Regions from separate parts of the Variovorax sp. LjRoot130 genome, predicted to be linked through region 2. Evidence: predicted binding sites of a transcription regulator. Region 2 holds the regulator's gene; each other region holds the start of a gene.
What was found. The regulator sigma-54, encoded in region 2, starts transcription at its own class of promoters, with help from an activator protein. The targets are predictions, from matches to a motif close to TGGCANGNAANCTGCTTT.
Positions count from the first base shown of each region.

Region 1: ACSQ86_RS10650 (circularly permuted type 2 ATP-grasp protein) is a predicted target of sigma-54. The motif match lies at 1,357-1,374, and genes of this name have one in related genera.
Region 3: pedF (cytochrome c-550 PedF) is a predicted target of sigma-54. The motif match lies at 1,322-1,339, and genes of this name have one in related genera.

Region 1 covers NZ_CAXURM020000001.1:2,106,475-2,109,748, reverse strand. Annotated here, with positions in the region: gene ACSQ86_RS10650 (circularly permuted type 2 ATP-grasp protein) at 1-1,329, opposite strand, end outside; gene ACSQ86_RS10645 (DUF2126 domain-containing protein) at 1,963-3,274, shown strand, end outside.
Region 2 covers NZ_CAXURM020000001.1:5,474,717-5,477,990, reverse strand. Annotated here, with positions in the region: gene lptA (lipopolysaccharide transport periplasmic protein LptA) at 1-286, shown strand, start outside; gene lptB (LPS export ABC transporter ATP-binding protein) at 283-1,059, shown strand; gene ACSQ86_RS27145 (RNA polymerase factor sigma-54) at 1,074-2,654, shown strand; gene ACSQ86_RS27140 (phospholipase D family protein) at 2,657-3,274, shown strand, end outside.
Region 3 covers NZ_CAXURM020000002.1:1,402,272-1,405,545, reverse strand. Annotated here, with positions in the region: gene ACSQ86_RS36535 (sigma-54-dependent Fis family transcriptional regulator) at 1-1,183, opposite strand, end outside; gene pedF (cytochrome c-550 PedF) at 1,543-2,004, shown strand; gene ACSQ86_RS36525 (substrate-binding periplasmic protein) at 2,018-2,869, shown strand; gene ACSQ86_RS36520 (DUF779 domain-containing protein) at 2,921-3,274, opposite strand, start outside.

The DNA of each region.
Region 1 (3,274 bases), 3.4 Mb from region 2:
GCCCGAGAGCACGAAGGGGCGCAGGTCGATGTGGCGCGGCGCGATGCCGGCCTCCACGAAGGTGGGCGAGGTCGACAGGCTCAAGGTGGGCTGCGCGATGTAGCCGTCGGGCTTGGCGAGCACGGCTTTCTTGAAGTCCTCGATCTCGGCATGCGTCGCCGCCGGGCCGATCAGCATGCCGTAGCCGCCGGCGCCGTGCACTTCCTTGACCACCAGGTCCTTCATGTTGGCCAGCGTGTAGTCGAGTTCCTCCTTGTTGCGGCACATGTAGGTGGGCACGTTCTTGAGGATCGGCTTCTCGCCGAGGTAGAACTCGATCATCTTCGGCACGTAGGGGTAGATCGACTTGTCGTCCGCCACGCCGGTGCCGACCGCATTGCAGATCACGACGTTGCCCTCGCGGTAGGCGCGCATGAGGCCGGCGCAACCGAGCGTCGACGTGGGGCGGAACACCTCGGGGTCGAGGAAGTCGTCGTCGACGCGGCGGTAGATCACGTCGACGCGCCGCGGGCCGCGCGTGGTGCGCATGTAGACGAAGTCGTCCTTGACGAAGAGGTCCTGCCCTTCGACCAGCTCCACGCCCATCTGCTGCGCGAGGAAGGCATGCTCGAAGTAGGCGCTGTTGTACATGCCGGGTGTGAGCACCACCACGGTGGGCTCGGCGGTCGCGGGCGGCGCGGAGGCGCGCAGGGTTTCGAGCAGCAGGTCGGGATAGTGCGCCACCGGCGCGACGCGGTTCTGGCTGAACAGCTCGGGGAAGAGCCGCATCATCATCTTGCGGTTCTCCAGCATGTAGCTCACGCCGCTGGGAACCCGCAGGTTGTCTTCGAGCACGTAGTACTCGCCGTTGCCGGCCGCGTCCGGCGCGCGCACGATGTCGATGCCGGAGATGTGCGAGTAAATGTCGTTGGGCACCTTCACGCCCACCATCTCGGGGCGGTACTGCGCGTTGTTGAAGATCTGCTCTGAGGGGACCACGCCGGCCTTGACGATCTCCTGCCCGTGGTAGACGTCGTGGATGAAGCGGTTGAGCGCGGTCACGCGCTGCACCAGCCCCTTCTCCATGCTTTCCCACTCGTGCGCGGGAATGATGCGCGGCAGCAGGTCGAAGGGGATCAGGCGCTCGGTGCCCGAACCGTCCTCGTCCTTCGCTCCGTACACGGCAAAGGTGATGCCGACCCGGCGGAAGATCATTTCCGCCTCCTCGCGCCGCGATCGCATCACCTCGCCGGGCTGCTTCGCGAGCCATTGGTCGTAGCGCTTGTAGTGGTTTCGGACCGCTGCGCCATGGTAGGGCAGCTGCTCGTACATCTCGTCGAATTTGTGCATGGGACGACCAATCTCCTTGGGCGTAGCTTAGCAAGTTCAGGGCCAGTGCTTCTAGGGAACAACGTGGTGCCAGTAGCGTTTCGCGGTCCGGCGCTGGCATTCGCGGGGGCACGCGCGGCATGCCGCGGTCGTTACCGCCGGCCCAGCGCGCCGATTCGAGGTCGAAGAGAAAGCGCACGGCGCCATCGCCGCGCTGCGGCATCTGCGAAACGATGCCCACCACCTGCAGGTCGCGCCCCTCGAGCGCGGGCGCCAGCGCATCACCCGTATAGGCGGTCGCGCGCCAGCCCGCGAGGCCGGCGCCGGCCATCGCGCCGAGCAGCAGCATGGCCAGGGCCGAACGTCGCAATCCCCGCAGCAACAGCCCGCCGGCGACCGCGGCCAACAGCACCCCGGCGTAAACACCACCATGCCACAGCGCCGCCTGCTGCAACTGCAGCGCAGCGCCCAGCACCAAGCCGGCCATGGCGGCAAAGAAAGCCAGGCCGCGCGGCTCCCCGCCCGGCGTCACGCAACGATCCCTGATGACATGCTGCAATCGCTCCCTTACACGCTCTCTGTGGCGCGCTAATTGCTAACCGTGTGGGCTAGTATGCGTCTCACTCCGAGGCAACCTCGACGTTCCGAGAAAAAATGTCCATCCACGCCGCTCTCCACCACGTCACCCACTACAAGTACGACCGCCCGGTGCAATTGGGACCGCAGGTGATCCGCCTGCGCCCCGCGCCGCATTGCCGCAGCAACGTGATCTCGTATTCGTTGCGCGTCGAGCCCGAGCAGCACTTCATCAACTGGCAGCAGGACCCGTTCGCGAACTACCAGGCGCGGCTGGTGTTCCCCGAGAAGACGCGCGGGTTCAAGGTCACGGTCGACCTCGTGGTCGAGATGGCGGTCTACAACCCCTTCGACTTCTTCCTCGAGCCGCAGGCCGAGAACTTCCCTTTCAAGTACACCGAATCGCAGGCGCAGGAACTCGCGCCCTACCTCGTGGCCGACCCTGCCACGCCGCTGGTCGCGGCCTACCTCGAGAAGATCGACCGCAAGACGAAGCGCACCATCGACTTCCTCGTCGGCCTCAACCAGCAGGTGCAGAAGGACGTCGGCTACCTGATCCGCATGGAGCCCGGCGTGCAGACGCCCGAGCAGACGCTGGCCAATGCCTCCGGTTCCTGCCGCGATTCGGGCTGGCTGCTGGTGCAGCTGTTGCGCCATTGCGGCCTGGCGGCGCGCTTCGTTTCGGGCTACCTGATCCAGCTCACGCCCGACGTGAAGGCGCTCGACGGCCCCAGCGGCACCACGGTCGACTTCACCGACCTGCACGCCTGGTGCGAGGTCTATCTGCCCGGCGCCGGCTGGATCGGGCTCGACGCCACCTCGGGCCTGATGGCCGGCGAAGGCCACATCCCGCTGGCCTGCACGCCCACACCTTCGAGTGCGGCGCCGATCGAAGGCGCGGTCGACGAGGCCGAGGTCGAATTCGCCCACGAGATGAAGGTCACGCGCATCCACGAATCGCCGCGCGTGACCAAGCCCTATACCGACGATCAATGGGCCGAGGTGCTGGCGCTCGGCGAGGCAGTCGACGCGCGCCTGAATGCCGGCGACGTGCGCCTCACGATGGGCGGCGAGCCGACCTACGTCGCCACCAGCGACCGCGACGCGCCCGAATGGAACACCGATGCGCTCGGCCCGACCAAGCGCGGCTACGCGACCGAGCTCGTGCACAAGCTGCGCGCCGAATACGGCCAGGGCGGCTTCCTTCATTTCGGCCAGGGCAAGTGGTACCCGGGCGAACAGCTGCCGCGCTGGGCGCTGTCGATCTTCTGGCGCGCCGACGGCCAGCCGCTGTGGCACAAGCCCGAGCTCTTCGCCGACGAACGCACGCCCACCCACTACACGAGCGAAGACGCGCGCCGCTTCACCAGCGCGCTCGCGCACAAGCTCG
Region 2 (3,274 bases):
GATGCGTCGCCTGGTCGGCGCGACACCCAACGACGAAAGCAGCGGACCCTTGATCGTCTACGACCAGAGCAACGACACCTTCACCGTCAACGGCTCGCCGCTGCCGCCCAATGCGGGCGTGGCGACCCAGCCCGGCGGCCGCGTCAAGGCCATCCTCACGCCCAAGGCGGCCGCCTCGGCGCCCGCTGCCGGGTCCGCCAGGCCGGCGGCGCCGGCCGCCTCCGCGCCGGCGTCCGGAACGGGCCTGCGCTCGACCACCACGCTCGGCGGAGAGCAGCGCAAGTGAGCGGCGGCAACGAAGTCCTGGGCAGCCGCCTCGAGGCGCGCGGCCTGCAGAAGAGCTACGGCAGCCGCAAGGTCGTCAAGGACGTCTCGCTCGGCGTGCAAAAGGGCGAGGTGGTCGGCCTGCTGGGGCCCAACGGCGCGGGCAAGACCACCTCCTTCTACATGATCGTCGGGCTGGTTCGGGCGGATGCGGGCGAGATCAGCATCGACGGCGAACCGATCGCGCACATGCCGATCCACCGCCGCGCCCGCATGGGCTTGAGCTACCTGCCGCAGGAAGCGTCGATCTTCCGCAAGCTCACGGTCGAGGAGAACGTGCGCGCCGTGCTCGAGCTGCAGCGCGAACCCGACGACGCGGGCCGGCCGGTGCCGCTGTCGAAGCAGCGCATCGAGGAGCGCCTCGGCGAACTGCTGCACGACCTGCGCGTCGACCATCTGCGCGATTCGCCGGCGCTGGCGCTGTCGGGTGGCGAGCGCCGCCGCGTCGAGATCGCGCGGGCGCTGGCCACGCAGCCGCGCTTCATCCTGCTGGACGAGCCCTTCGCCGGCATCGACCCGATCGCGGTGATCGAGATCCAGCGGATCATCAGTTTCCTGAAGGAACGCGGCATCGGCGTGCTCATCACCGACCACAACGTGCGCGAGACGCTGGGCATCTGCGATCACGCCTTCATCATCAGCGACGGGCATGTGCTGGCACAAGGCACGCCTTCGGAGATCGTCGACAACGCCGAGGTACGACGCGTGTACCTGGGCGAGCATTTCCGGATGTAGGGGACCGTACTTCGATGAAGCAAGGGCTCTCGCTGCGCGTTTCCCAGCACCTGGCGCTCACGCCGCAGCTGCAGCAGTCGATCCGGCTGCTGCAGCTCTCCACGCTCGAATTGAGCCAGGAAGTGGAGCAGATGCTCGACGAGAACCCGTTCCTCGAACGCACGGCCGAAGAGGCGCCGCGCGAGGAGTTCGGTCTCGAGGCGGCCGATGCGCCGGTGCGCGACGAAGACCGCCAGGCCGAGGGCGAGGCTGACTTCGTCCCCGGCTCGGCCGCGGCGCCGGCCGAGGTGGCGGTCGCCGCCAACGGCGATGCCGAAGCGGCTGCGCCCGCCGACAGCGAACCCGACTGGGAGGGCGACGGTACGGTCGACCTCGCGCCCGACGACAGCGAGTGGGGCGGCGATGCGCCCGCGCGCGCCAACAACCTCGGCGACGACGAGCGCACCGATGCGACCGAGCTCGCGCGCAGCCAGGAATCGCTGCAGTCCTTCTTGCACCGGCAGGCGCTGTCGCTGCGCCTGGACGAGAACGACTGCGCCGCGCTGCGCTTCCTGATCGAATCGCTCAACGACGACGGCTACCTCGAGGATTCGCTGCCGGCGCTGGCCTCGGGCCTCGCGGGCGACGACAACGACCAGTTCGACGAACTGGTGCATCACTTCCAGGTCGCGCTGGGCCTGCTGCAGAGTTTGGAGCCGGCCGGCGTCGGCGCCCGCAGCCTCGGCGAATGCCTGACCATCCAGCTGCGCCAGCTGGCGAGCGCCAAGGAGAGCGAGGAGGAGGCCCAGGTGCGCAAGACCGCCATCGCGATCTGCAAGCAGCCGATGGAGCTGCTCGCGCGGCGCGACTTCAAGCGCCTGGCCACGCTCACGCGCAGCAACGAAGACGAGGTGCGCGCCGCACTGCAGCTGATCGCCAGGCTCGAGCCCAAGCCGGGGCGCCGCTTCGTCGACGTCGAGCGCAACATCGTCGTGCCCGACGTGATCGTCACGCGCATCGGCCACGGCACCAACGCGAAGTTCCGCGTCATGCTCAATCCCGAGGTCATGCCGCGGCTGCGCGTGCACGACATCTATGCCGGCGCGCTCAAGCAGCACAAGGGCGAGGGCAGCCAGGCGCTGTCGCAGCGGCTGCAGGAAGCGCGCTGGTTCATCAAGAACATCCAGCAACGCTTCGACACCATCCTCAGGGTCTCCAACGCGATCGTCGAGCGGCAGAAGAGCTACTTCGTGCACGGCGAGCTCGCGATGCGGCCGCTGGTGCTGCGCGAGATCGCCGACGAGCTGGGCCTGCACGAATCCACCATCAGCCGCGTGACCACCGCCAAGTACATGGCCACGCCCTACGGCACCGTCGAGCTCAAGTACTTCTTCGGCTCGGCGCTCGGCACCGAAACCGGCGGCAACGCCTCCAGCACCGCGGTGCGCGCGCTGATCAAGCAGTTCGTGAGCGCCGAGGACGTGAGGAAGCCGCTGTCCGACAGCCAGGTGTCCGAGATGCTCAAGGAGCAGGGCATCGAGTGCGCGCGCCGCACGGTGGCCAAGTACCGCGAGGCGCTGCGCATCGCGCCTGCGAACCTGCGCAAGGCACTCTAGCGATGAGTCGCCGTCCGAGTCCGCTACCAAGCTGGATTCGCCTCGGCCTGGCCTTGATGGCGGTGCTTCTTCTCGCCAGCGGCTGCGCGATGCTGCCGGCCGAATTCGAGCGCACGCCGTCCAAGGCGATGCCCTTGTCCACCGGCACCGTGCTGGGCCGCATCGCCAAGGCCTCGCAGCCGGATGCGGACCTCAGCGGCTTCCGGCTCATGCCCAGCGGCGACTTCGCGCTCAACACGCGGCTCGAGCTCGCGCGCCGCGCCGAGCGCACGCTCGACGTCCAGTACTACCAGATCGACAACGACGAGACCGGCCGCTACCTGCTGCGCACGCTGCGCGACGCGGCCCAGCGCGGCGTGCGCGTGCGGCTCCTGATGGACGATCTCTACACTGCGGGCGAGGACGAGCTGCTGCTCGCGCTGGCCGCCACGCCCAACCTCGAGCTGCGGCTCTTCAACCCGTTTCCGGCCGGGCGCGGCAGCATGCTCAGGCGCTTCTCGGCCTCGCTCTTCGACTTCAGCCGCGTCAACCGGCGCATGCACAACAAGCTCTTCATCGCCGACGGCGCGATGGCGGTAGCCGGCGGGCGCAACATCGGCAACCCGTACTTCACGCAGACG
Region 3 (3,274 bases), on a different contig from region 2:
ACTCCTTGCCGGTGCCGGTTTCCCCGAGGATCAGGAGCGGGATGTCGCGGTTCAGGACGCGCTGCACCTTCTGCACCATCGCCTCGATCTGCATATCGCCGGTCTTCAGGTAGTGCAGGCCCGAGAAAGCGCTCGGTGGCGCGGCCGCGGCGTTGGCCGGATGGGGCGGCGGGTTCGCGTCGACCGGCACGGCTTCGCGGGCCGTGACGGCCTGCGATGCCGGTTCGTCGCCGCCCAGGCCGGCCATCATCGAGCGCGGCGTGCCGTTGAAGCGGGCCTTGACATAGAACTGCCGGCCGTTCGAAAGGCTCAGGCACATCGGCGTCGACAGCGGTGCCCGGAGATGGTCGAACATGGCCGGGACGGTGGTGCCGAACAGGCTGGTCAGGCTCTGCATTCGCAGCGCCGCGCTGCTCATGTCGAGCTGGTCCAGCGCGCTGCGATTGGCGCCGAGGATCTTGCCATCGGCGCCGACGACGATGATGCCTTCGAGCAAGGTGCCGATGAATTCGACGCGGCTGTGCAAGTGCAGCCGAAGCCGGTTGCCGAAGTCGTCCGACAACCACTGGTTCTCGATCATGCGCGCCGACATGCGCACCAGCCCCATGGTGTGCTGGTGATACGAACGCTGGTCGCCGGTGACGTCGAGCACGCCGAGCATATTGCCGCGCGGATCGAAGATCGGGGCCGCCGAACAGGTGAGGAAGCTGTTCGCATGGATGAAGTGCTCGCCGCCGTGAACGACCGTGGGCGACTCCTCGAACAGCGCCGTGCCGATGGCGTTGGTGCCTTTCGAATGCTCGGCCCAGCTGACCCCCGGCGACAGTGCTACTTTGCCGGCGCGTTCGAGAAACTTGTCGTCCCCGACCGAGTGCAGGATCGTTCCCTGGGCATCGGCCAGCACGATCATGCTCTCGGTGTTGACGATCTGCTCGAACAGCATCTCCATCACCGGCGCCGCGCGCGTGAACAGGCGCTGGTTGCGCTCCCGCGCCACGCTGAGGTCGCTGCGCATCAGGGGTTCGAAGTCGGGGCGCTCGATGCGGGTCAACCCTAGTGCGGCGCAGCGCTGATGCGACTGCTCGATCAGCTCCGTGCGCGCGGCCTGCCGCACGAAGGGCAATGCCGACGGCGTCGTCCAGGTCTTGGCGTTCGTGACCAAGGCACGATGAGTTGCGGACATCCTTGTGTCTCCTCTGCGCCTGCCGAGGCAGGTTGTCTCCGTCGAATCACCGCGCGCCGGGCCGTTGTCACCAGCTGCGTGGCACTGCTGCGTTTTGGCACAGCTCTCCGGGTCTGTTGCAAAGCAGGCCGGCCAAAGTGGCAAGGATGCCGCAGTGCCGCACGTGCGGCTTGATCTGGAGCAACTGGGCAATCGATCACAGGCAATTTGTGTTCCCGCCTGCAACACCGGCGCGTGGCACGGCGTTTGCAGACCGAGCTCATCTTTCAACACGACCATGACGGAGACCTGACATGAAGCGAAACGGAAATCTGCCGGCCGCACCCACCCCACCCAGCCGCCGGCGCGGGCGCATGGCCATGCGCCACGGCGCCTGGCTGCTGGCCATCGCCGCCTGCGCCGCGAGCCCCGCCGTATGGGCGCACGGCGACGTGACGCCGCAGGCGGTCGACACTTCGGCGCTTCCGAAGCTCGGCCAGGAATGGCGTCCCGAGAACCCGTTCCGGGCCAACGACGCCGCCGTCAAGATCGGCACGTCGGCCTACAACCAGAACTGCGCCCGCTGCCATGGGCTGGAAGCGATCTCCGGCGGCATCGCGCCCGACCTGCGCAAGATCGACAACGAATGCGCAGCGCTCAAGGACAGCGCCAAGAAGGCCGCCTGCGTGAAGGAGATCGACGAGTTCTATCTCACGACCGTTCGCCAGGGGCGCACGCGCAACGGCGCGGTGTACATGCCGCCGTTCGAAGGGGTCATGAACCAGGAAGCCATCTGGGCGATCAAGGCCTACCTCGAAACGCGCCGTGACAAGCCGTTCTAGGCGGGGAGGGTCCATGACACCCAAGACACCGAGCCGTCGCGATTGCCTGCGCTGGCTGGGCGCGTCCGGCGCCGCAGCCCTGGCATGTGCGCCGCTGCACCTGCGGGCGACGCCACTGGAGCGCGTGCGCGAGCGCGGCACGCTGACGGTCGGCCTCTACCACGACATGCCGCCGTTCCACGTCGGCGGCCAGGGCATCGACGTGGAGCTGGCGCGCGCCCTGGCCGAATCGCTGGGCGTCAGGCTCTCGCTGCTGCCGTTCCATGCCGACGAGAACATGAACGACGACTTGCGCAACATGGTGTGGCGCGGCCACTACCTCGGCTACGGCCCGGCCGACGTGTTGCTGCACGTGCCGGTCGACCGGCCGCTGATGGAAGGCAACCCGCAGGTCAGCATCTTCGCGCCGTACTACCGCGATCGGGTCGTGATGGCACGCCAGCTCGAGCGCGTGCCGCGGCTCGAGACGCTGTCCCAGTTGGGCGCCGACAAGGTGGCGGTGCCTGGCCAGTCGCTCGCGGGCTGGTTGCTGATTGGCGCCGATGGCGGCGCCTACCGGAGCCAGTTGATCACGCAATGGAAGGACGGCGCCGAGACGGCGCGCGCGCTGTTGCGCGGCGAGGTGACGGTGGCCGCAGGACTGGCGTCGGAGATGGAGTCGGTGCTGCGCGGCGACCCGCGCTTCGCCATCGCGCCGATGCCTTCGCCGCGGGCGCCGCGCGACGGATGGGCCGTCGGCATGGCCGTCAAGCGTGACGCCACCGAGCTGGCGCAGGCGCTGCAGCGCGCGGTGAACGAAATCGCGGCCAGCGGCCGGCTGCGTCAGATCTTCGAGCACGGCAACCTCGCGTGGCAAGCCGCATGACGCGCGGAACCGGCAGCCTGCTGCCGGGTTCGCGTGAGCTGCGCCGCGGCGCTAGAGCCAACCGCGCGCTTCGAGCACCTTCCACTCCGCGTCGTCGTACAGGCGCGAGCGTGTGAGAAAACGCAGGCCGGTCGGCCGCTCGAGCGAGAACATGCCGCCGTTGCCCGCTACCGCATCGATGATGAGATGCGTATGCTCCCAATACGCGAACTGGGCCCGGCTCATGTAGAACGGCGTGCCCGCGATCTCGCCCAGGCAGACGTCCGAATCGCCGGTGACGAACTCGCCGGCGGCGAAGCACATCGGTGCGCTGCCGTCGCAGCAGCCGCCGGACTGGTGGAACATCAGCGGCCCGTGCACGGCGCGCAGGCGCTCGATGAGCGCCTGCGCGGCCGGCGTGGCGGA